4 regions of the Gracilibacillus sp. Marseille-QA3620 genome follow, and region 1 is predicted to be linked to each of the others. Evidence: riboswitches for the same ligand, from Rfam matches in the RefSeq annotation. Region 1 holds a riboswitch; each other region holds the start of a gene.

Region 1 (5,287 bases):
TCAACAAGACCGTTGGATGATGGAGACCTTGGAAGCAGCCCAATCTTTGCATAAATCAGATTGGTCGATTTGTGCCGGTTTTGTCCGTACAAAGGTATGGGATGTCTTACATGGGTATACAAAGAGAACGCCGCTTCCAGATATAGACTTTATCTACTTCGATGAGAGCGAGACAGATGAGAGAGTGGAAAAGGATTTAGAGCGGAAGTTAGAGAGGCTCCTGCCGGGCAGGCCGTGGTCCGTCAAGAATGAAGCAAGGATGCATATGGTCAATCAGATTCCTCCGTATACTTCAACTAGTGATGCTATCTCTAAATTCCCCGAAACGGCAAGTGCAGTCGGCGTAAAGCTGGATGAACATGGAGATCTTCAATTATGTGCACCATGGGGCGTGCATGACCTCCTTGCGATGAAGATACGGCCGACTCCGTTTTTTGCAGAGACAGCCGAGCGGCTGGATCTATATGAAAAGAGAATAGCGATAAAGAACTGGCTGAAGAAGTGGCCGCTCGTTGAGAAGAATCGAATGGTGGACATACAAAAAAAGTGGAGAAATCATAATTGATTTCTCCGCTTTTGCTATTTCTTTAAGCAATTGGACCGCCTTTAATGACGATATTTGTGTCGATATGATCAAATGACAAGAAATTCTCACGGAACTTGGCAGCAAGCTCATGAGCTTTCTTATAGTAGGCCTCTTGATCTGCCCATGTTTTATTTGGCTGCAATACGACATCGGGTACGCCAGGTACATGAAGCGGGATATGTAGGCCGAATACACTGTCTTGAACGGTTTCAACATTGCTTAGTTCACCCTCAAGGGCTGCCTGTACCATCAAGCGGGTGTATGAAAGCTTCATACGGCTGCCTGTGCCATATTCGCCGCCTGTCCATCCTGTATTGACCAAGTATACCTGGACATTATGCTCCTCGATGTTCTTGCCAAGCATCTCCGCATAGCGTGTAGGCTGAAGCGGAAGGAATGGTGAACCGAAGCAGGTTGAGAAGGTTGCCTCTGGTGCAGTAATGCCGCGTTCTGTTCCAGCTAGTTTGCTCGTGTAGCCGCTCAAGAAATGATACATGGCTTGTTCCTTTGTCAGCTTGCTGATAGGAGGCAGCACACCGAATGCATCAGCTGTCAAAAAGATAATGGTTGTCGGGTGCCCAGCCACACTTGGTTTGACGATGTTGTCGATGGCATCGATTGGGTAAGCAGCCCGTGTATTTTCCGTTAAGAAACCATTGTCATAGTCAGCAATGCGAGTCTTATCATCAACCATTACATTCTCAAGGACCGAACCGAATCGAATGGCATCGAAGATTTGCGGCTCTTTCTCATGAGATAAGTTTATGCACTTTGCATAGCAGCCCCCTTCGATATTAAAGACACCGCTTGGAGACCAGCCGTGCTCATCATCACCAATCAAGCGGCGGCTCGGATCTGCTGATAAGGTTGTCTTGCCTGTACCGGAAAGACCAAAGAATAGGGCAACATCCCCTTCCTGTCCAACATTGGCTGAACAGTGCATGGAGAATACGTCTTTCTCAGGAAGCAAGTAGTTCATGATGGAAAAGACGGATTTCTTCATTTCCCCGGCATATTCTGTACCGCCGATTAAGACGACTTTCTTCTCGAATGAAACGATAATGAAGGTTTCGGATCTCGTACCGTCAACTTTCGGGTCTGCCTTAAATCCAGGCGCACAAATAATCGTGAATTCTGAGCTATGGGTTTTTAGTTCTTCCGCTGTCGGGCGGATGAACAGCTGATGTACAAACAGATTATGCCAAGCATATTCATTGATTACTTGGATAGGTAAGCGGTATTCTTTATCTGCACCTGCGTAGCCATTAAAGACGAAAAGTTCATCCTGCTTATTCAAGTAGTTGATGACCTTCTCATACAGGTTCGCGAATGCTTCCTCCGAGATGGGTTTATTTACGCTTCCCCAGTCAATTTTATCCTTTGAGGAAGCTTCCTCGACAATATATTTATCTTTTGGAGATCGACCGGTATACTTGCCTGTTTCTGCCTTGATGGCACCAGTGGATGTCAAAATCCCTTCATTTCGTGCTAATACTTTCTCAACCAATTGAGGAACGGATAACTGGATGTGCATATTCTCATTAGATAGCAGTTGCTTCAACTCATTGGACATTTCAACATGGCTCATAAGAAATCATCCTCTTCCAATTAATGTATTTGTCTCTTGTATGAAAAATAGTATAACATATTTGTATAAATTAAACATACTAATTAACGATTAGATAAATAAAAAATATTAAACAACCGTTCCACATCCTTAGCTGCTGCTCACTTCCTTAGCCATACAGGATTGATTCGGCTTTTAATATTTCCTATTACTAATATTGTTAACTTGTTCACAATATATTATATCAATTTATTCATAAAATTGCGACAGTTGAGGGGCTTTGAAACCCATACAAATATATCCTGCACATATATTGACAGTTCATAGTATAGTAAGTTAAGATTTAACTTTGAAACGGATACTCTTATCAAGACTCGGTGGAGGGAACAAAGCTCTATGAAGCCGGGGCAACCTGCAGTTTGAACCGCTATTAGGTTCACGCAAAGGTGCTAACTTGATGCAAGGCTAATAGAAGCCTTGAACGATGAGAGTGAAAGGCGAATTTCGTGAGATATAGACCTTTCCTCTTTAGGAAGGTCTTTTTTTGTGCATTCAGGACATGACTAAAGATAATGAGTAACCGTATAGATAAGTACTTAAGGAGGAGTTTTATTATGTCGACTAAGAGACATTTGTTTACATCTGAATCTGTAACTGAAGGGCATCCAGATAAGATTTGTGACCAAATTTCAGATTCCATTCTAGATGAAATCCTTGCGCAGGATCCAAATGCGCGTGTAGCTTGTGAGACTTCTGTTACGACAGGCCTTGTCCTTGTTGCAGGAGAAATTACGACTTCCACCTATGTGGATATCCCGAAAATCGTTCGTGAAACGATTAAAGGAATTGGGTATACAAGAGCGAAGTACGGTTTTGATGCAGAGACCTGTGCTGTCTTGACGTCCATTGATGAGCAGTCAGCAGATATTGCTCAAGGGGTAGACCAGGCGCTTGAATCTCGAGAAGGAACGATGACAGACGAAGAAATCGAAGCAATCGGTGCTGGTGACCAAGGCCTGATGTTTGGGTTTGCCTGCAATGAAACAGAGGAATTAATGCCTCTTCCAATCTCACTTGCCCACCAATTATCAAGAAGATTGACAGAAGTACGTAAGCAGGAAATCCTGCCATATCTTCGTCCTGATGGAAAAACTCAAGTAACTGTAGAATACGATGAGAATGATAAACCTGTTCGTGTTGATACAATTGTTATTTCAACTCAGCATGACCCGGAAACAACCCTTGAACAAATTCAGGCGGATTTAAAAGAGCATGTAATCAAGTCAGTTGTTCCGGCTCATTTAATTGATGAAGCGACAAAATACTTCATCAATCCAACAGGCCGCTTCGTGATTGGCGGACCTCAAGGAGATGCTGGATTGACTGGCCGAAAAATCATCGTTGATACGTATGGCGGTTATGCGCGTCATGGCGGTGGTGCTTTCTCCGGCAAGGATGCGACAAAGGTAGACCGTTCTGCTGCCTATGCTGCCAGATATGTAGCGAAGAACATCGTGGCAGCCGGTCTCGCTGAAAAGGCTGAAGTTCAATTGGCTTATGCGATTGGAGTAGCTCAGCCTGTATCCATTGCGGTGAATACTTTTGGAACTGGCAAGGTTGATGAAGATAAGCTGGTTGAATTAATCCGTGCAAACTTTGACCTTCGTCCAGCTGGTATCATCAAAATGCTTGATCTGCGCCGTCCAATTTATAAACAAACAGCTGCTTACGGCCATTTTGGACGCAATGACCTGGATCTTCCATGGGAGAAAACAGACAAAGCAGAAGTACTTCGTACACAAGCTTCCATATAATGAAAAAACCTTAGGGCATACATGCCCTAAGGTTTTTTTAATAGTCTTTATGCGACAAATGACATACTAATGTTACATATTTTTCTAAAAATACCGGTAAATAATTCGTAGGATTCGACATATTTTGCGCAAAAAGTCTGATAGTATAGATTGGTGCGATTATAAAAAATATTTATTATAAAGCGAGGTTTTTTTCGTAATGTGCGGTTTTGTTGGGTGTGTTCTAGATAAATGTCAAGATGCTCTCGTATCTGATTGTTTAAAGGAAATGAACAATCTTATTTACCATAGAGGACCGGATGATGAAGGTTTTTATGTTGATGAATATATTCAATTAGGCTTCCGCCGTTTAAGTATTATTGACCTGGAAAGCGGTCACCAGCCACTTTCTTTTGAAAATGAACGGTATTGGATCGTTTTCAATGGTGAAATTTATAACTATTTGGAGCTAAGAGAGGAGCTTTCCCTTAAAGGATTGGAATTCAAGACGAATTCTGATACGGAGGCTATCCTTGGTGCATATGCGTATTATGGAGAAGCGGCTGTTAAGAAGCTGCGCGGGATGTTCGGGTTCGTCATTTGGGACAAAGAGGAGAAATCCATCTTTGCAGCGCGCGATCCGTTTGGAATCAAGCCGTTCTTCTATAAAGAGGAAGAAGACAGATTATTCTTTGCCTCTGAGAAGAAGAGCATCGTATTGGCTTCTGGTGATGAAGAGGTTAATTTGGATGCATTGCAGCATTATTTAACTTATCAATTCGTGCCTGAGCCGGAAACAATGACGGATGGCATCAAGAAGCTGCTCCCAGGTCATTATCTAAAGAAATCAATCGGGGGACCAATTGAAATCGGTCAATATTGGAAGGCGTCCTTTTCACCAGTTCTGAAGTCAGAGCAGGATTGGACAGAGGAGATTCGTGAAGTAATGATTGACAGTGTACAGAAGCATATGCGCTCAGATGTGCCTGTCGGTTCATTCCTTTCCGGAGGAATTGATTCTTCTATAATTGCTTCTATCGCAAAGAAATTCCATCCAAATATTAAGACGTTCTCTGTCGGCTTTGAGCATGAAGGATTCAGTGAGATCGATGTGGCAAAAGAAACAGCCGATAAATTGGGCGTAGAAAACATTAGCTACATCATTTCGCCGGAGGAATATATGCAGGAACTGCCGAAGATTATGTGGCATGCTGATGATCCGCTTGCTGACCCGGCATGTGTACCACTTTATTTCGTTTCAAGGGAAGCGAGAAAGCATGTGAAGGTCGTGCTGTCTGGGGAAGGAGCGGATGAATTATTTGGCGGTTATAATATTTACCG
Region 2 (5,287 bases), 1.0 Mb from region 1:
ATGATGCGAAAGCAAGATTCGAATATCTTGTAAATATGGTTGGATTACATCATTGTGTGGATGTGGATATCAAAGGCTTCTTTGATAATGTGAATCATGGAAAGCTATTAAAACAAATGTGGACTTTAGGCATTCGGGATAAAGCCCTACTTTCGATTATTTCAAAACTACTGAAAGCAAAGATTGTAGAAGAAGGAATACCGACAAAAGGTACTCCGCAAGGAGGGATTTTATCCCCTCTCTTATCAAACATCGTCTTAAACGAACTAGATTGGTGGGTTAGTAGCCAATGGGAAACGGTTACTAGTCATCATCAATATAGGCATACTGGCAGTAAACATAAAGCACTTAAAAAGACCAGATTAAAAGAATGCTTTATCGTCCGTTATGCGGACGATTTTAAAATTTTATGCCGTACACGTTCTCAAGCGGTGAAAATGAATTACGCTGTAAAGGATTTCTTGAAAACAAGGCTGCATCTAGAAACTAGTGAAGAAAAATCAAAGGTTATCAACCTAAAGAAAAACTCGTCCGAGTTTCTTGGTTTTCAATTTAAAGTCTTTCGCAAAGGAAAGACCCGAATGGGATATGTAGTCAAATCAAATATGTCAAAGAAAGCAAAGCAAAATGCTTTCGACAATATCAAGCAATCCATAAAAGCGATACAAAAGAACCCTTGTGTACAAACGGTCTGGAATTTCAATACTGTCGTGATGGGAATACAGAATTACTATTCAGTAGCTACTGAAATAGCGAAAAACTTAAATGAGCTGAACTTTCATCTACGTAAGACGTTACACAATCGATTAAAAAACGTTAGAACAGAAGCAACATTTCAAGAGTTGACTAAAACGCTACAAAAACGCTATGAAGGGTACAAACCAAGGCTTTACAAGATTAAAGATATGGTATTTGTCCCCATACATGCCCAACGTAACAAAGTGAATTTATGCTTTTCGCAGAATATATGTAATTACACTGCCGAAGGCAGAGATAAAATTCATAAGAACCTGAAAGCAATTAATAAGCATGTTTTGAGTTACATCATGAAACAGTTTATTCCCAATCGTACGATAGAATACAATGACAATCGAATCAGTAGATTCATAGCCCAATATGGGAAATGTGCGGTTACAGGAATGGAACTAGGATTAACCGATTGGCATTGCCATCATAAAACACCCTATCATCTTACAAAAGATGATTCATATGCGAATCTTATCGTACTTCATGAATCCATACATCGTCTCGTACATCTGAAAGACCGCGAGAAAATTAATTGCTTAGTAAAAGCGTTAAAAATAACCAAAAAGCAAAAAGAAAAAGTCAACGCATTGCGTAAGCAATGTAACAATGGAGCAATCTGATTTATACAAAACATCTTGCCTACACATAGAAATGAACGAATTGGATTAGTTGGAACGCCGTATGCGATGAAAGTTGCACGTACGGTGTGAACGAGGGGAAAAGGGAGCGATAACTTTAAACCCTTACCTATTCGTATCAAGAAGGATTGACGCTTTTTTTACTGATGTCTTATTGGACAAATAGAGCAGTTTCGTTACATGTGGTTTAATTAGTAAGGGCAGCAGTATTTTACTGAATAAACCGGACTAAGGGGAGAGAATATAGAAGCGAATTATACTGACTTAGGATTCTCAGATAAAATGGGTCTTAAATTAAGAATGTTAGTAGAAAACCAATTAAGTGAAGAATACTTCATAGGAATTAATATATGTGATGAAAGAGATACACATTCCAGAGGGCTGGATGGAGTTTGTTTACGAACCAACTTACCCCATTTTTTTATTTAATATTGGAGATTCCATACACACTTTAAAAGTGTGAAAGGGGAATTCCCCTTCACATTTTTAATAAAATACCGGTAAATATTCGGTCTACGTATAAGACTGAGTTATTAACTGATTGATAAGAATCATATCCAATAGCTGATTAGTTCGTGATAATCGAACACCCCAAAAGGTAGATTTTAATTCTGACTTTTAGGGTGCCTCTTACAATCTTTATTAAAATAGCTTAGTCCCCTTTTATCCCGCTGACGGAAACAGCGGTACATGGTTTCAGCTCCATTTCATTTGTTCTGATGGAATGGAATCCAGTCCTTTTCATGAGTGACGAAATCTCGAGGGAGAGCTTGGCAGCGTGTTTGATGGTGGCATCCTTTTGCCGGGGCTGGACGGTGATGGTGAGGCTTCCTCCAGTTGTCAAAAGGGCATGCAAACGGCTGAGGGAGGTTTCTTTTTCTTCCCACATAGGGAAACTGTTAACGCTGTATATACGGTTATATTGATTCTCTAATGGTACATCTAAAGCTGTTCCAAGCGTGATGGTGAGACGCCCGCTTTTCAGGGAGTCTTCATTTCGCTCTTTGGCCAAGTCTATCATTGCCTGTGATGGATCAAAGCCATCAAGACGGCATTTCGGGAAGGAAGAGAGAAGCATATGCAGCCCCTCACCTGGGCCAAATCCAATCTCGAGTACTTTATCTCCATTTACCAATCCGAGCTCCTTGAAGGTCCAATCATATAATACGCCATTTTCAACTGCCATGACCTTGCCTGCTGCTTTTCCAATCAACCCCTTTGGTTCTTTAAATTGCTTTGAAACGAAATCCTTCATACATCATTCACCTCATTCCCTTATTACCCAAATATGGGAGAGGGGTAACTTTTTGAGAATAATCTTCTAAATAAATTGAAATTACTGAAAATTTGTAGTAAATTTAATAAACAATCCAATATTTTCTTATCTAGAGAGGCGGAGGGACTGGCCCTGCGAAACCTCAGCAACCTGGACAAACAGTGTCCAAGGTGCTAAATCCAGCAAGCTTAGCTTGAAAGATGAGTGCCGTACATAACTGGGGCCTTCATTTTTGAAAGGCTCTTTCTTTATAATCGGACATCCATCTGCATACTCAAGGGGAGGGGAAATGATGCGTTTACTAGAGAGACTTAAGGGGGAAATCCTTGTTGGAGATGGAGCGAGCGGTACATTGCTCTATTCCTTTGGGATAGATACATGCTATGAGGAATTAAATCTCACCAATCCAGAACGGATTGCCGAATTACATAAGGAATATATAGAAGCAGGTGCCGATCTGATTCAAACAAATACATTTGGAGCTAACTATCATAAGCTGAAGCGCTACGGACTTGAAGGTGAGGTTGAGCGGATAAACAGGGAGGGAGTCAGGCTTGCCAAGGAAGCGGCAGCAGGCCGGGTTTATGTCCTTGGTACGATAGGCGGGCTACGCAGCGTACGGAAATCCGAGCTAAGCTTGACGGAGATTGGGACCTATTTCAAAGAGCAGCTGGATGCGCTTCTTCTAGAAGAGCCGGACGGTCTAATCCTGGAAACCTATTATGACCTAGAGGAATTATTACATGTCCTTGAGATAGCAAGAAAGCAAACGAATTTACCGATTGTCGCCAATATTTCCTTGCATGAAGTCGGCCTGCTTCAAAATGGCATGCAGGTGAAGGATGCCTTTGACCTGATCAAAGGAAAAGGAGTCGATATCATTGGGTTAAATTGCCGTATGGGGCCCTACCATATGATTCGTTCATTCGAGGAGGTGCCATTAAGAGAAGATGCCTTCTACTCTGCCTATCCTAATGCGAGTCTGCCCGACTTTACGGATGGCCGTTATGTTTACTCGACTGATGCAGATTATTTTGTCAGCGCAGCGAAACAGCTCGTGGAACAGGGTGTGCGGTTAATTGGCGGCTGCTGCGGGACAACGCCCGCCCATGTACGGGCCATTAAAAAGGGGATTCTTGGTCTTGTGCCTTTGACAGAAAAGAAGGAGGTCATCAGCCGAAAATCCCATGTCTACACCTATGATTTTCGACAGCCGGATAAAGAGACGATTTTAGGGAAGGTGAAGAAAGGGCCTGCTATTCTCGTAGAATTGGATCCGCCGAAAACGCTTGGAGTGGAAGAGTTCATGAAGGGGAGTCGATATTTGCACGAGATGGGGGCTGATGCCATTACGCTAGCGGATAACTCTCTGGCCTCCCCTCGCATATCAAACGTCGCGATTGCTTCCTTGCTGAAGGCTGAGCTGAAGAAGAATCCACTTGTCCATTTGACGTGCCGCGACCACAACCTCATTGGCTTGCAATCTCATTTAATGGGGATGCACACAATAGGGCTTAATGAGGTCCTAATTGTAACGGGAGATCCCTCGAAAATCGGTGATTTTCCAGGTGCAACCTCTGTCTATGACTTGTCTTCCATTGACTTGATTTCATTAGTCAAACAGTTCAATGCGGGTATTTCCTATTCGGGGAAATCGCTGGGCGGACAGACGAATTTCGAGGTGGCTGCGGCTTTCAATCCAAATGTAAAATATGTGGATAAGGCTGTTGTGAGAATGGAGAAGAAAATCCAGGCGGGAGCGGATTATTTCCTCACGCAGCCGGTATTTTCCGTCGAGAAAATTCGGGAAGTTTATGAAGCGACCAGGCATATTAAAGCCCCGATCTTTATTGGGATTATGCCGCTGACGAGTTACCGGAATGCCTCGTTCCTGCATAATGAGGTGCCGGGAATTACCTTGCCGGAGCCTGTGCTGCGTGCAATGGAAAAGGCAGGAACAGATGCGGAGGCATCGATGAGGGAAAGTCTCGCCATTTCTAAGGAGCTTTTGGATGCGGCGGCAGAATATTTTAACGGACATTATATTATTACACCTTTTATGAGATATGAATTAAGCGGAGAACTTGTGGCATACGCCAGCACGAAGAAATCAGTCATAAGCGGGGATGTGTTTGAACAATGAATTCACATAAATTAAGAGATTTACTGAATGAGAGAATTGTCATCCTTGATGGGGCAATGGGAACGATGATCCAGGCACTTAATCTGACGGAAGCGGATTTTGGAGGGGAGGAATATGATGGGTGCAATGAATATTTGTCCATCACAAGACCGGATGCAATTCGAACCATCCATGAGCAGTATTTGCTTGCGGGAGCTGACATTATCGAGACGAATACATTCGGTGCGACACCGATTGTCCTAGATGAATATGGATTAAGCCATCTTGCCTATGAGTTGAATGTGAAATCAGCCCAGCTTGCGAGAGAGGCTGTCGATGGTCTCGGAACAGAAGACGGGACCCGCTTTGTAGCCGGCTCAATGGGACCGACAACCAAGACCTTATCTGTAACCGGAGGAACGACATTTGAGACGCTCGTCGAATCCTATGAAACCCAGGTGAGGGGCTTAATTGACGGCGGAGTTGATCTGCTCCTCCTTGAGA
Region 3 (5,287 bases), 530 kb from region 1:
TTATTATCCAGCCAATACGGAGGCTTGATGTTTCCACCATCGGACGGAATCCGCAAAAGCTTGAGAATCTGTATGAGGAAGGCTACCGGGAAGCAAAGAAAGCATATGGAAAATTGAAGGAGTTATTATGAGATAAAAAGGGGGAGGAATAGACCCTGAACTGAACCCCGAATAGTGGACACTTTAAAAAAAGTGGACCCTATTCGGGGTTTTCCTATTCTCTTTCCGGAAAACTCCCGTTATACTAACATTACGATTTTTAGAACGGAGTATTTTTCATGAGTAAGATTATCTTTAATGAACACCAACAAAGACTACTAGAAGCTAATCCAAACGTTAAAGCCGTGACAGACCGCGCGATTCAGTATACCCCTGACTTCAAACTGCAGGCGGTTAAACAAAACCAATCTGGGAAAGGCCCAGCGGAAATATTCCGAGAAGCAGGTTTCGATTTAGAGGTGATTGGCATTAAAAAAGCCCAAAGCGCCCTGGCTCGTTGGCGCAGAACCTTCCAAACATACGGAGAAAATGGCTTTTTAGAGGAACGCCGAGGAAAAGCGAGTAAGGGACGCCCCAAGAAAGAGAATGCCTCTGCCGAGAAGAAATTGGCCCAAGCAGAAGCCCGCATTCGCCTCTTAGAGGCGGAATTGACCTTACTAAAAAAGCTAGACGAGTTGGAAAGGCAGGCGAAGAAGAATCGTCGTTAAAAGCCCGAGAGAAATACCAAGTCATTAATGAGACGATTCGGCTTTATCAATTGAAGAACATGGTCCGTTATTTATGTGAAGTGGCCCAAGTGAGTCCAAGCGGCTATTATAAATGGCTTCAGAATGCGGAAAAACAAGCTATCCGGGAGGAGTCTGATTATCAGGATTATGTCTTTCTAAAAGAGATTTATGATGAGGCCCAAGGGAAAATCGGTTATCGCGGCTTATATATGGAAGTCACCGAGAAAGCCGGTCAGCCAATGAACCACAAGAAAATCCTTCGATTGATGCGCAAGTTTCACTTTTTTGCCAAGGTACGGAGAGCGAACCCATACCGTACGATGGCCAAGGCAACAGAGGTTCACCGTCAGGTACCCAACCATTTGAACCGCCAGTTTGACCAACAGGAACCAGGGAAAGTCTTCTTGACCGACATCACCTACCTGCAAATCCGCGGTGGGAAGACGGCTTATTTGTCTTGCGTGAAAGATGTGGCGACACGAGAGATCGTCGCCTATGAACTCTCGACAAGCCTACGGATGGAGATAGTCTACCGAACATTAACCAAGTTAGAAAGTTGTTATGGGAATCAATTACATCCAGAAGCAATGATTCATTCGGATCAAGGGTTTCATTACACGCATCCTGAATATCAATCTCGCGTGAAAGAGATGGGGCTCTTACAGTCCATGTCACGAAGGGGAAACTGCCTGGACAACGCCCCAATGGAATCCTTCTTTGGACATATGAAGGACGAAGTTCCTTATAAGGAGGCAAACAGTTTGGCAGAACTAAAATATATGATTGATGATTATATGGATTACTATAACAATACGAGAAAGCAATGGACATTAAAAAAGATGACTCCGGCAGCTTACCGAAGTCATCTCATCGCCGCATAAACACGGCACATCCCTTTTTATTAAACTGTCTACTTTATAGGGTGCAGTTCACCCATCTATTCCCACCCCTTTTTTAGGCAATAATCAGACGACTAGCTCTGACTGCAAATAATGCCAAATCAAATTGGCCGTATGTTCAATGGAACTGATATGTGTGCGCTCAAACGCATGAGAGGCGTCAATCCCCGGTCCGATTAATCCATGAACGATATCATACCCGGCCCGGATGGCAGCGGAGGCATCAGATCCATAAAAAGGATATATATCAACACGGTAATCAATATCATGCTCCTGGGCTAATTTGACAAGATGCTGGCGCAGGCCATAATGATAAGGACCGCTTGAATCCTTCGCGCAGATGGATACACTATACTCGTCCGTTGTTTGGCCGTCTCCAATTGCGCCCATATCCACAGCTAAATACTCAACAGTTTCGTCCGGAATATTAGAGTTTCCGCCATAGCCGATTTCTTCATTATTGGAAATAAGGAAATGGGTAGTGTATGGAAGGGTGATGTTTTGTTCCTTCAGTTGTTTTATCAAGTAGAGTAGGATGCCGACACTCGCTTTGTCATCCAGATGCCTTGACTTTAAGAAGCCGTCCCCAGCAAGCTCTGCCCGAGGCTCAAATGAGACAAAATCACCGACCTCAATACCGAGTGCTTGCGTATCTGATTTTGATTTGGTGACCGCATCAATCCGAACTTCCATATGGTCATCGTCGCGTTTCACTTCACCCATTTTCTGATAAACGTGGACAGAGGTTTGGTTTAGTAAAATCGTTCCTGTGTACACATTACCGTCTGCTGTATGAATCTTGCAGTATTCTCCCTCACAGGCATTCCAGCGAAAGCCGCCGATCATCGTCAGCTTTAAACGCCCGCTTGGTTTGATTTCCTTGACCATTGCTCCCAAAGTATCCACATGGGCTGTCAGGAAGCGGTGTTTAGAATCATCTTGGCCTTTAATTGTCGCAAGCAAGGCCCCTTTATTCGTCCGTTTGTTTCCAATTCCGCATGTATTCAGAAAGTTCTCTGTATAACGAATGGCCTCTTCCGTATAGCCAGTCGGGCTTGGAATGGAAACCAAATCTTTTATGTAGCCGTATATCTCTTGACCGTCTGCTTTCATTTGTAGACACTCCTCTTATTAGTGAATAGCTCTATTATATACCTCCGTGGAAAAAGGGTACAATAGATGAGAAATTTCTTGCCTTTTTTAGGATATCCATGTAAATTATAGTTAAATGAATATTCGAACAAATCTTATCGCGAGAGACGGAGGGACGGGCCCGATGATGTCTCAGCAACCGCCGATGCATTCGGAAAGGTGCTAAATCCTGCAAGGCATATGCATATTTATGTGCCTCGAGAGATAAGAAGGAGAGTAAAGCTCGATAAGTCTTCTTCTTGGAAGGCTTTTTTATTTTTTATTTGGGAGGGGCAGAACAATGACCGCATGGAAGATTGAAACAGTATTAGCCCAAATCGGCAATCGAAGTGAAACACAAACAGGTACGGTGAACACGCCCGTTTATTTCTCGACCGCATACAGGCATGAGGGGATTGGACAATCAACAGGCTATGACTATACTAGGACAGGAAATCCGACCCGAGAGGTTTTGGAAAAGGCCATCGCGGCCCTTGAAGGCGGTGAGCAAGGCTTTGCCTATAGTTCTGGCATGGCAGCCATCCATGCTTTGCTCACATTATTCGAACCGGGTGATGAGATCCTTGTTTCAGCTGATTTATATGGTGGTACATATCGTTTATTCGAAAAAACCTGGAAGAAATACGGCATCACTTTTGTTCAATGCCAGTCCTATAGAGATTTTGCTGAATCCATTTCAAGTCAGACAAAAGCCTTTTTTATTGAAACACCGACAAACCCTTTAATGCAGGAAATCGATATCCGGGCAATTGCTGATTTAAGTCAAGAGAATAACCTCCTTTTGATTGTTGATAATACCTTTTACACACCAATCTTGCAGCGTCCGCTTGAACTCGGTGCTGATATTGTTGTTCACAGTGCGACAAAATATATTGCCGGTCATAATGATGTTCTTGCTGGCCTCATTGCTGCAAAGGGAGAGGATGTCTGCCAAAAGCTTGATGAATATCAAAATGCAACAGGGGCTATCCTTTCGCCATTTGATTCCTGGCTTGTCATGAGAGGAATGAAGACATTGAGCCTTCGCATGAAGCAGCATGAGGAGAACGCTGGGAAAATCGCGGCTTTCTTACAGGAGCGGGAGGAGGTCATCGATGTCCTCTATCCGGGAAAAGGCGGCATGATTTCGTTTAGGCTTCAATCTGAGAAATGGGTCAATCACTTCCTGAAAAGCCTTGGTGTCATCACCTTCGCAGAGAGTCTTGGAGGGGTTGAAAGCCTTATGACCTACCCGGCTACACAAACGCATGCCGATATCCCGGAGGAGGTCCGCATAGCAGGTGGTGTTTGTAACCGGCTGCTCCGCTTCTCCGTTGGTATCGAACATGCTGATGATTTAATTGCCGACCTGAAGAACGCCTTTGAAGCGGTTAGCAGCAAACAAGTGCAAGCATAATATCCGTTCAGCCAGTCCATTTTGCAGGGCTGGCTTTTCTTATGGAGTAATGATGGTGATTTTAGGAAAATGTAAGAGATAAGCAGCTTAAAGCTGGCAAGAAGGAAAAAACGGGTGAAGAAGCGGAAATCTTCTGTCTTAAATGGTAGAATAGCTGTAAAATTATTTGTAAAGACATCTCGCATGATTTTTTGTTATGCTGATGACAGTCCAACCATAAATTCAGAGGAGTGATTCGGTTGAAGGCGCTGATTAATATCGATTATACATACGACTTTGTGGCAGATGAGGGAAGATTGACCTGCGGTGAGCCAGGGCAGCGAATTGAGGATTATATTGTTTCATTGACAGAAGAATTCATTAAACGGAAGGATTATGTCGTATTTGCCATTGATGTGCATGAAGAGAATGATCCTTACCACCCGGAAACGAAATTGTTCCCGCCCCATAATATCCGTTTCACTGCTGGCAGAGATTTATTTGGAAATCTGCAAAATGTGTATAATAGGAACAAGGACGAAGACCATGTCCTTTGGATTGACAAGACGCGTTATTCTGCTTTCGCCGGCACGGACCTTGATATCAAGCTTCGTGAGCGGGGAATCACCGAGCTTCATTTAGTCGGGGTTTGTACAGATATTTGTGTCCTCCATACAGCGGTGGATGCTTACAATAAAGGCTACAAGATCATCGTCCATAAAGATGGAGTGGCAAGCTTCAATGAGGCCGGCCATCAATGGGCTCTTGGCCATTTTGAACAAACACTTGGAGCAGATGTTTTATAAATTAAGGAGGAAGCTTGATGAAACACTATCAAGATGACAGCTTTGCGTTACATACAGATCTATACCAAATTAATATGATGGAAACATACTTCCGGGATGGCATCCATAACAGAAAAGCCGTCTTTGACGTTTACTTTAGACGTAACCCATTTGGGAACGGCTATGCCGTTTTTGCAGGACTTGAGCGTGTCATTACGTATATTAAAGAGCTGCGTTTTACAGACACTGATATTGAATATTTACGTAATGAAGTAGGTTATGCTGATGACTTCCTGTCCTACCTTAAGGAACTAAAATTTACAGGAACAATTAGAAGCATGAAGGAAG
Region 4 (5,287 bases), 170 kb from region 1:
AATCTACCCTCTTCTCCTAAGTGAAGAGGTTTTTTATTTTCCGGGAAATCACAAAAGATGAAAAGGAGTGTCGAAGGATGGGAGAAAAGAAGAAGTATCGCTTTGAAACAGTAGGAATTCATGGAGGGCTGCAGGAGGATGCATTATCTGGAGCAAGGGCCGTGCCTATCTATCAATCCAATGCTTATTTATTTAAGGATACAGACCATGCGGCCAATTTATTCGGGTTATCAGAGCCTGGCTATATTTATACCCGGATTCACAATCCGACATCGAGTGTCCTTGAGGAAAGGGTTGCAGAGCTTGAGGGTGGAATTGGTGCGCTTGCTGTTGCGAGCGGTCAAGCAGCCGTCACATTGTCCATTTTGAATATTGCGGGTGCAGGCGATGAAATTGTGGCAGCTTCTACACTCTACGGGGGTACATATAATTTATTTGCGACAACACTCCCTAAATATGGAATAGAGGTGAAGTTTGTCGACCCAAGTGATCCGGAGAATTTCAGACAGGCTATCACGCCGAAGACGAAGGCTGTCTTTGGAGAAACAATCGGTAATCCAAGCTTGAGTGTACTGGATATTGAAAAGGTGGCAGAGATTGCCCATGAGGCTGGTATTCCGCTTATTGTTGACAATACATTTGCGACCCCGTATTTATGCCGGCCCATTGAGCATGGAGCAGATATTGTTGTTCACTCTGCAACGAAATGGCTGCTTGGGAATGGAACAACCTTAGGGGGCATTATTGTGGATGCAGGAAAGTTTGACTGGAATTCTCCGAAATTCCCAGGGTTTACGGAGCCTGATTCAAGCTATCATGACATCATTTACAGCGAGGCCATTGGGGCAGCTGCCTATATTATTAAAGCGAGAGTCCAGCTATTAAGGGATTTGGGTCCAGCCTTAAGTCCATACAATGCATTTCAATTTATTCTTGGTCTTGAAACCCTGCATGTCAGGATGAAGGAGCATATTGCCAATACTGAGGAGATCATTGAATACTTAAAGCAGCATCCAGCTGTAAGCTGGGTTCTGTATCCAGGTGATCCAGACCATCCTGATTATGAGCTCGCCAATAAATATTTGCCAAAAGGAGCGGGTGCTGTAGCTGTTTTCGGCATCAAGGGCGGAAGGGCTGCCGGAAAGACATTGATTGATACAATCGGCCTGTGGTCACATGTCGCGAATGTCGGAGATGCGAAGAGCTTGATTATTCATCCCGCAAGCACGACTCACCAGCAATTAAGGGGAGAAGATTTGAAGGCATCCGGGGTGACTGATGATCTCGTTCGTCTTTCCATCGGGATTGAGAATGTGGAGGATTTAATCGAAGAGCTTGAGCTTGCTATCGAGAAGGCAACAGGCATCAGCTCCCAATCCGTTACAACGAAATGATAGAATTTTGTGGTAAAATAAAAAGTCCTTATTGACACCTCGTTCTTCTCCATGGTAGGATAACATTCAGTAACAAGTGAATGAATCGAACGACTCTTATCCAGAGAGGTGGAGGGATGTGCCCTATGAAGCCCGGCAACCGGCAATCATGACAGCCATGATTGAAAAGGTGCCAATTCACACAGGATTATTAAGTCCTGGAAGATGAGAGAAAGGAACATGCATAAGTTAATTATTCATGCCTTTCTGCTCATAGCAGGAAGGCATTTTTTATTGAATTGGAATCTATGGAGCATAAGAGAAAGAGCAGGTGAAGGTTTAAGTGATCACGTTAAATGATGTATCCAAGACATATACAAAAACATTTAAAAAAGGTACATCCATTAAAGCCGTTGATCATGTGTCCCTATCAATTGAGCAAGGTGAGATATTTGGGATTATTGGATACAGCGGAGCTGGAAAAAGTACGCTTATCCGCATGCTAAACGGGTTGGAGAAACCGACAAAAGGAACAGTAAAGGTTGCCGGACGAGATATGGGCGCCATTAAAGGTAAGGAATTACGGAATGCTCGTAAGGAAGTGAGCATGATATTCCAGCACTTCAATCTTCTATGGTCACGGACGGTTAGTGAAAATATAGAATTTCCGCTGGAAATAGCGAGAGTGCCAAAGCATAAGAGGAAAGCTAGAGTGAAGGAGCTTATCAAGCTTGTCGGCCTTGAAGGGCGCGGAGATGCCTATCCTTCCCAATTGAGCGGCGGACAAAAGCAGCGTGTCGGCATTGCGCGTGCACTTGCCAATAATCCAAAGGTCCTTTTATGTGATGAGGCAACATCAGCACTCGATCCACAAACAACAGATGATATTCTCGATTTATTGGTTGATATCAATAAACGTTTAGGCTTAACCATTGTCCTTATCACCCATGAAATGCATGTCATTCGCAAGATTTGTCATCGTGTAGCAGTAATGGAGCTGGGCAAGGTTGTGGAAAGCGGGCAGGTGCTAGATGTGTTCAAGAAACCGGAAGCACCTATTACGAAGCGATTTGTTCAGCAGGTCACAGAGCCAGAGGAAACGAAGGAAACGATTGAGCATATGCTTGAAGCATATCCGACAGGGAAGGTTGTTCAGCTATCCTTTATTGGTGAGTCAGCGGAAACCCCAGTGCTCTCTGAGGTCATTCGTTCTTACCAAATTAACGTAAATATTCTGCAAGGGAAAATCTCTCAAACTCAAAACGGTTCCTATGGAACCTTATTCATTCATCTGGATGGAGAACAATCAGAAGTAGCGAAAGCCATCGAGTATCTCCATAATCAAGACATCGGTGTGGAGGTGATTTCAGAATGATGGAGACCTATTTTCCAAATGTCGTGTGGGAGCGTATTTCAGAGGCAACGATGGAGACGCTATACATGACAGGAATCGCTTTAGTAGCAACATTTTTCCTAGGCATTATCCTAGGCCTTCTGTTGTTCTTGACATCAAAAGGAAATCTGTGGGAAAACAAAATCATTTATGGAATTGTGGGCGCCTTTGTGAATATTTTCCGCTCTATTCCATTTATTATCTTAATCGTTTTGCTCATTCCCTTCACAAAAGCCCTCGTGGGAAGCATTATTGGGGCAAATGCGGCACTGCCGGCTTTAATCATCGGTGCGGCGCCATTTTATGCGAGAATGGTTGAGATTGGACTTAGAGAAATTGACAAAGGGGTTATTGAAGCTGCCAAGTCGATGGGGGCAACCTCGTTCACCATCATTTGGAAGGTGTTGATTCCTGAGTCATTACCAGCACTTGTGTCTGGGATAACGGTAACGGCAATCGCATTAGTTGGCTATACAGCGATGGCAGGGTTGATTGGAGCAGGCGGACTTGGTAATTTAGCTTACCTGGAAGGGTTCAGCCGAGGACAATCCGATGTAACAATAGTGGCTACCATCTTAGTATTGATCATCGTGTTTATCCTCCAATTTATTGGAGATATCATAACCAGGAAACTGGATAAACGTTAAGGGAGGAAGATGGAGTTGAAAAAGAAATTATCATTCATTTTAGTACTTTGCTTCACTTTAATATTGGCGGCTTGCGGCAGTTCAGAGGATTCAGGTTCAGGTGATGGGGATACAAAGAAATTGACTGTAGGCGCATCTAATGTTCCTCATGCAGAAATTTTGGAAAAGGCAAAGCCATTACTTGAAGAAAAGGGCATTGACTTGGAGATTGAAGTATTCACTGATTATGTAATGCCGAATAAAGCGTTAGCGGATGGATCCATTGATGCAAACTACTTCCAGCACATCCCGTATTTCGAGCAGCAGGTTGAGGAGAATGAGTATGATTTCGCTAATGCTGGCGGAATTCATATTGAGCCAATCGGCGTTTACTCCAAGAAATATGACAGCTTAGATGACCTGCCAGAAGGGGCTGAAATTATTATGAGCAGCTCCGTTGCTGACCACGGCCGTATCCTATCTATGCTTGAGACAGAAGGTTTAATCACATTGAAGGAAGATGTGAATAAAGTGAAAGCCACTGTAGATGATATTGAGAAAAACCCTAAGAAATTGAAATTTAAAACAGACATTGAAGCACCAATGCTTACTCAAGTCTACAATAATGATGAAGGCGATGCAGTCTTAATCAACTCCAACTATGCGATTGACGCAGATCTTGTCCCAGCTGAGGATGCAATCGCACTTGAAAGTCCTGAAGATAACCCGTACGTAAACATTATTGCGGTTCGTACGGAAGATAAGGATAATGAAGCAATCAAGACATTGGTTGAAGTCCTTAAATCCGATGAGATTAAAGACTTCATCAATGAAGAATATAAAGGTTCTGTCATTCCGGCAGAATAAAAAAATACAAAAGGTGCATGTCCGATTCTGAACTGAACCCTGAATAGTGGACACTTTAAAAAAAGTGGACCCTATTCGGGGTTTTCCTATTCTCTTTCCGGAAAACTCCCGTTATACTAACATTACGATTTTTAGAACGGAGTATTTTTCATGAGTAAGATTATCTTTAATGAACACCAACAGAGACTACTAGAAGCTAACCCAAACGTTAAAGCCGTGACCGACCGCACCATTCAGTATACCCCTGACTTTAAACTGCAGGCGGTTAAACAAAACCATTCTGGGAAAGGCCCCGCGGAAATATTTCGAGAAGCAGGTTTTAATTTAGAGGTGATTGGCATAAAAAAAGCCCAAAGTGCCTTGGCTCGTTGGCGCAGAACCTACCAAGTATACGGAGAAAATGGCTTTTTAGAGGAACGTCGAGGAAAAGCGAGTAAAGGTCGCCCCAAGAGAGAGAATGCCTCTGCCGAGAAAAAGCTAGCCCAGGCGGAAGCCCGTATTCGCCTGTTAGAGGCGGAATTGACCTTACTAAAAAAGCTAGACGAGTTGGAAAGGCAGGCGAAGAAGAATCGTCGTTAAAAGCCCGAGAGAAATACCAAGTCATCAATGAGACGATTCGGCTCTATCAATTGAAGAACATGGTCCGTTACTTATGTGAAGTGGCCAAAGTGAGTCCAAGCGGCTATTACAAGTGGCTTCAGAATGCAGAAAAACAAGCTGTTCGAGAGGAATCCGATTATCAGGATTATGTCTTTCTGAAAGAGATTTATGATGAGGCTCAAGGGAAAATCGGCTATCGAGGCTTATATATGGAAGCCGCTGAGAAAGCCGGTCAGCCGATGAACCACAAGAAAATCCTGCGTTTGATGCGCAAGTTTCACTTTTTTGCCAAGGTACGGAGAGCGAATCCTTACCGCACGATGGCTAAGGCAACAGAGGTTCACCGTCAGGTACCCAACCACTTGAACCGCCAGTTTGACCAGCAGGAACCAGGGAAGGTCTTCTTGACCGACATCACCTACCTGCAA

What was found. A riboswitch is a leader RNA that binds a small molecule or an ion and turns the genes downstream of it on or off. The one in region 1 is predicted to bind S-adenosylmethionine.
Region 2: another riboswitch for S-adenosylmethionine. It lies ahead of ACY8DX_RS12255 (bifunctional homocysteine S-methyltransferase/methylenetetrahydrofolate reductase); the one in region 1 lies ahead of metK (methionine adenosyltransferase).
Region 3: another riboswitch for S-adenosylmethionine. It lies ahead of ACY8DX_RS14880 (methionine biosynthesis PLP-dependent protein); the one in region 1 lies ahead of metK (methionine adenosyltransferase).
Region 4: another riboswitch for S-adenosylmethionine. It lies ahead of ACY8DX_RS18445 (methionine ABC transporter ATP-binding protein); the one in region 1 lies ahead of metK (methionine adenosyltransferase).

The regions. Positions count from the first base shown of each region.
Region 1 is NZ_CM143102.1:3,473,053-3,478,339, reverse strand. It holds gene ACY8DX_RS17435 (nucleotidyltransferase family protein) at 17-565, shown strand; gene pckA (phosphoenolpyruvate carboxykinase (ATP)) at 588-2,159, opposite strand; SAM riboswitch class I at 2,515-2,644, shown strand; gene metK (methionine adenosyltransferase) at 2,768-3,967, shown strand; gene asnB (asparagine synthase (glutamine-hydrolyzing)) at 4,167-5,287, shown strand, end outside.
Region 2 is NZ_CM143102.1:2,435,127-2,440,413, reverse strand. It holds gene ltrA (group II intron reverse transcriptase/maturase) at 1-1,367, shown strand, start outside; gene ACY8DX_RS12260 (class I SAM-dependent methyltransferase) at 2,038-2,640, opposite strand; SAM riboswitch class I at 2,764-2,868, shown strand; gene ACY8DX_RS12255 (bifunctional homocysteine S-methyltransferase/methylenetetrahydrofolate reductase) at 2,954-4,804, shown strand; gene metH (methionine synthase) at 4,801-5,287, shown strand, end outside.
Region 3 is NZ_CM143102.1:2,944,378-2,949,664, reverse strand. It holds gene ACY8DX_RS14895 (patatin-like phospholipase family protein) at 1-131, shown strand, start outside; one part of gene ACY8DX_RS14890 (IS3 family transposase) at 279-657, shown strand; one part of gene ACY8DX_RS14890 (IS3 family transposase) at 657-1,609, shown strand; gene ACY8DX_RS14885 (M42 family metallopeptidase) at 1,694-2,740, opposite strand; SAM riboswitch class I at 2,872-2,990, shown strand; gene ACY8DX_RS14880 (methionine biosynthesis PLP-dependent protein) at 3,060-4,175, shown strand; gene ACY8DX_RS14875 (cysteine hydrolase family protein) at 4,409-4,960, shown strand; gene ACY8DX_RS14870 (nicotinate phosphoribosyltransferase) at 4,978-5,287, shown strand, end outside.
Region 4 is NZ_CM143102.1:3,647,081-3,652,367, reverse strand. It holds gene ACY8DX_RS18450 (O-acetylhomoserine aminocarboxypropyltransferase/cysteine synthase family protein) at 78-1,394, shown strand; SAM riboswitch class I at 1,488-1,605, shown strand; gene ACY8DX_RS18445 (methionine ABC transporter ATP-binding protein) at 1,717-2,748, shown strand; gene ACY8DX_RS18440 (methionine ABC transporter permease) at 2,745-3,413, shown strand; gene ACY8DX_RS18435 (MetQ/NlpA family ABC transporter substrate-binding protein) at 3,429-4,259, shown strand; one part of gene ACY8DX_RS18430 (IS3 family transposase) at 4,410-4,788, shown strand; one part of gene ACY8DX_RS18430 (IS3 family transposase) at 4,788-5,287, shown strand, end outside.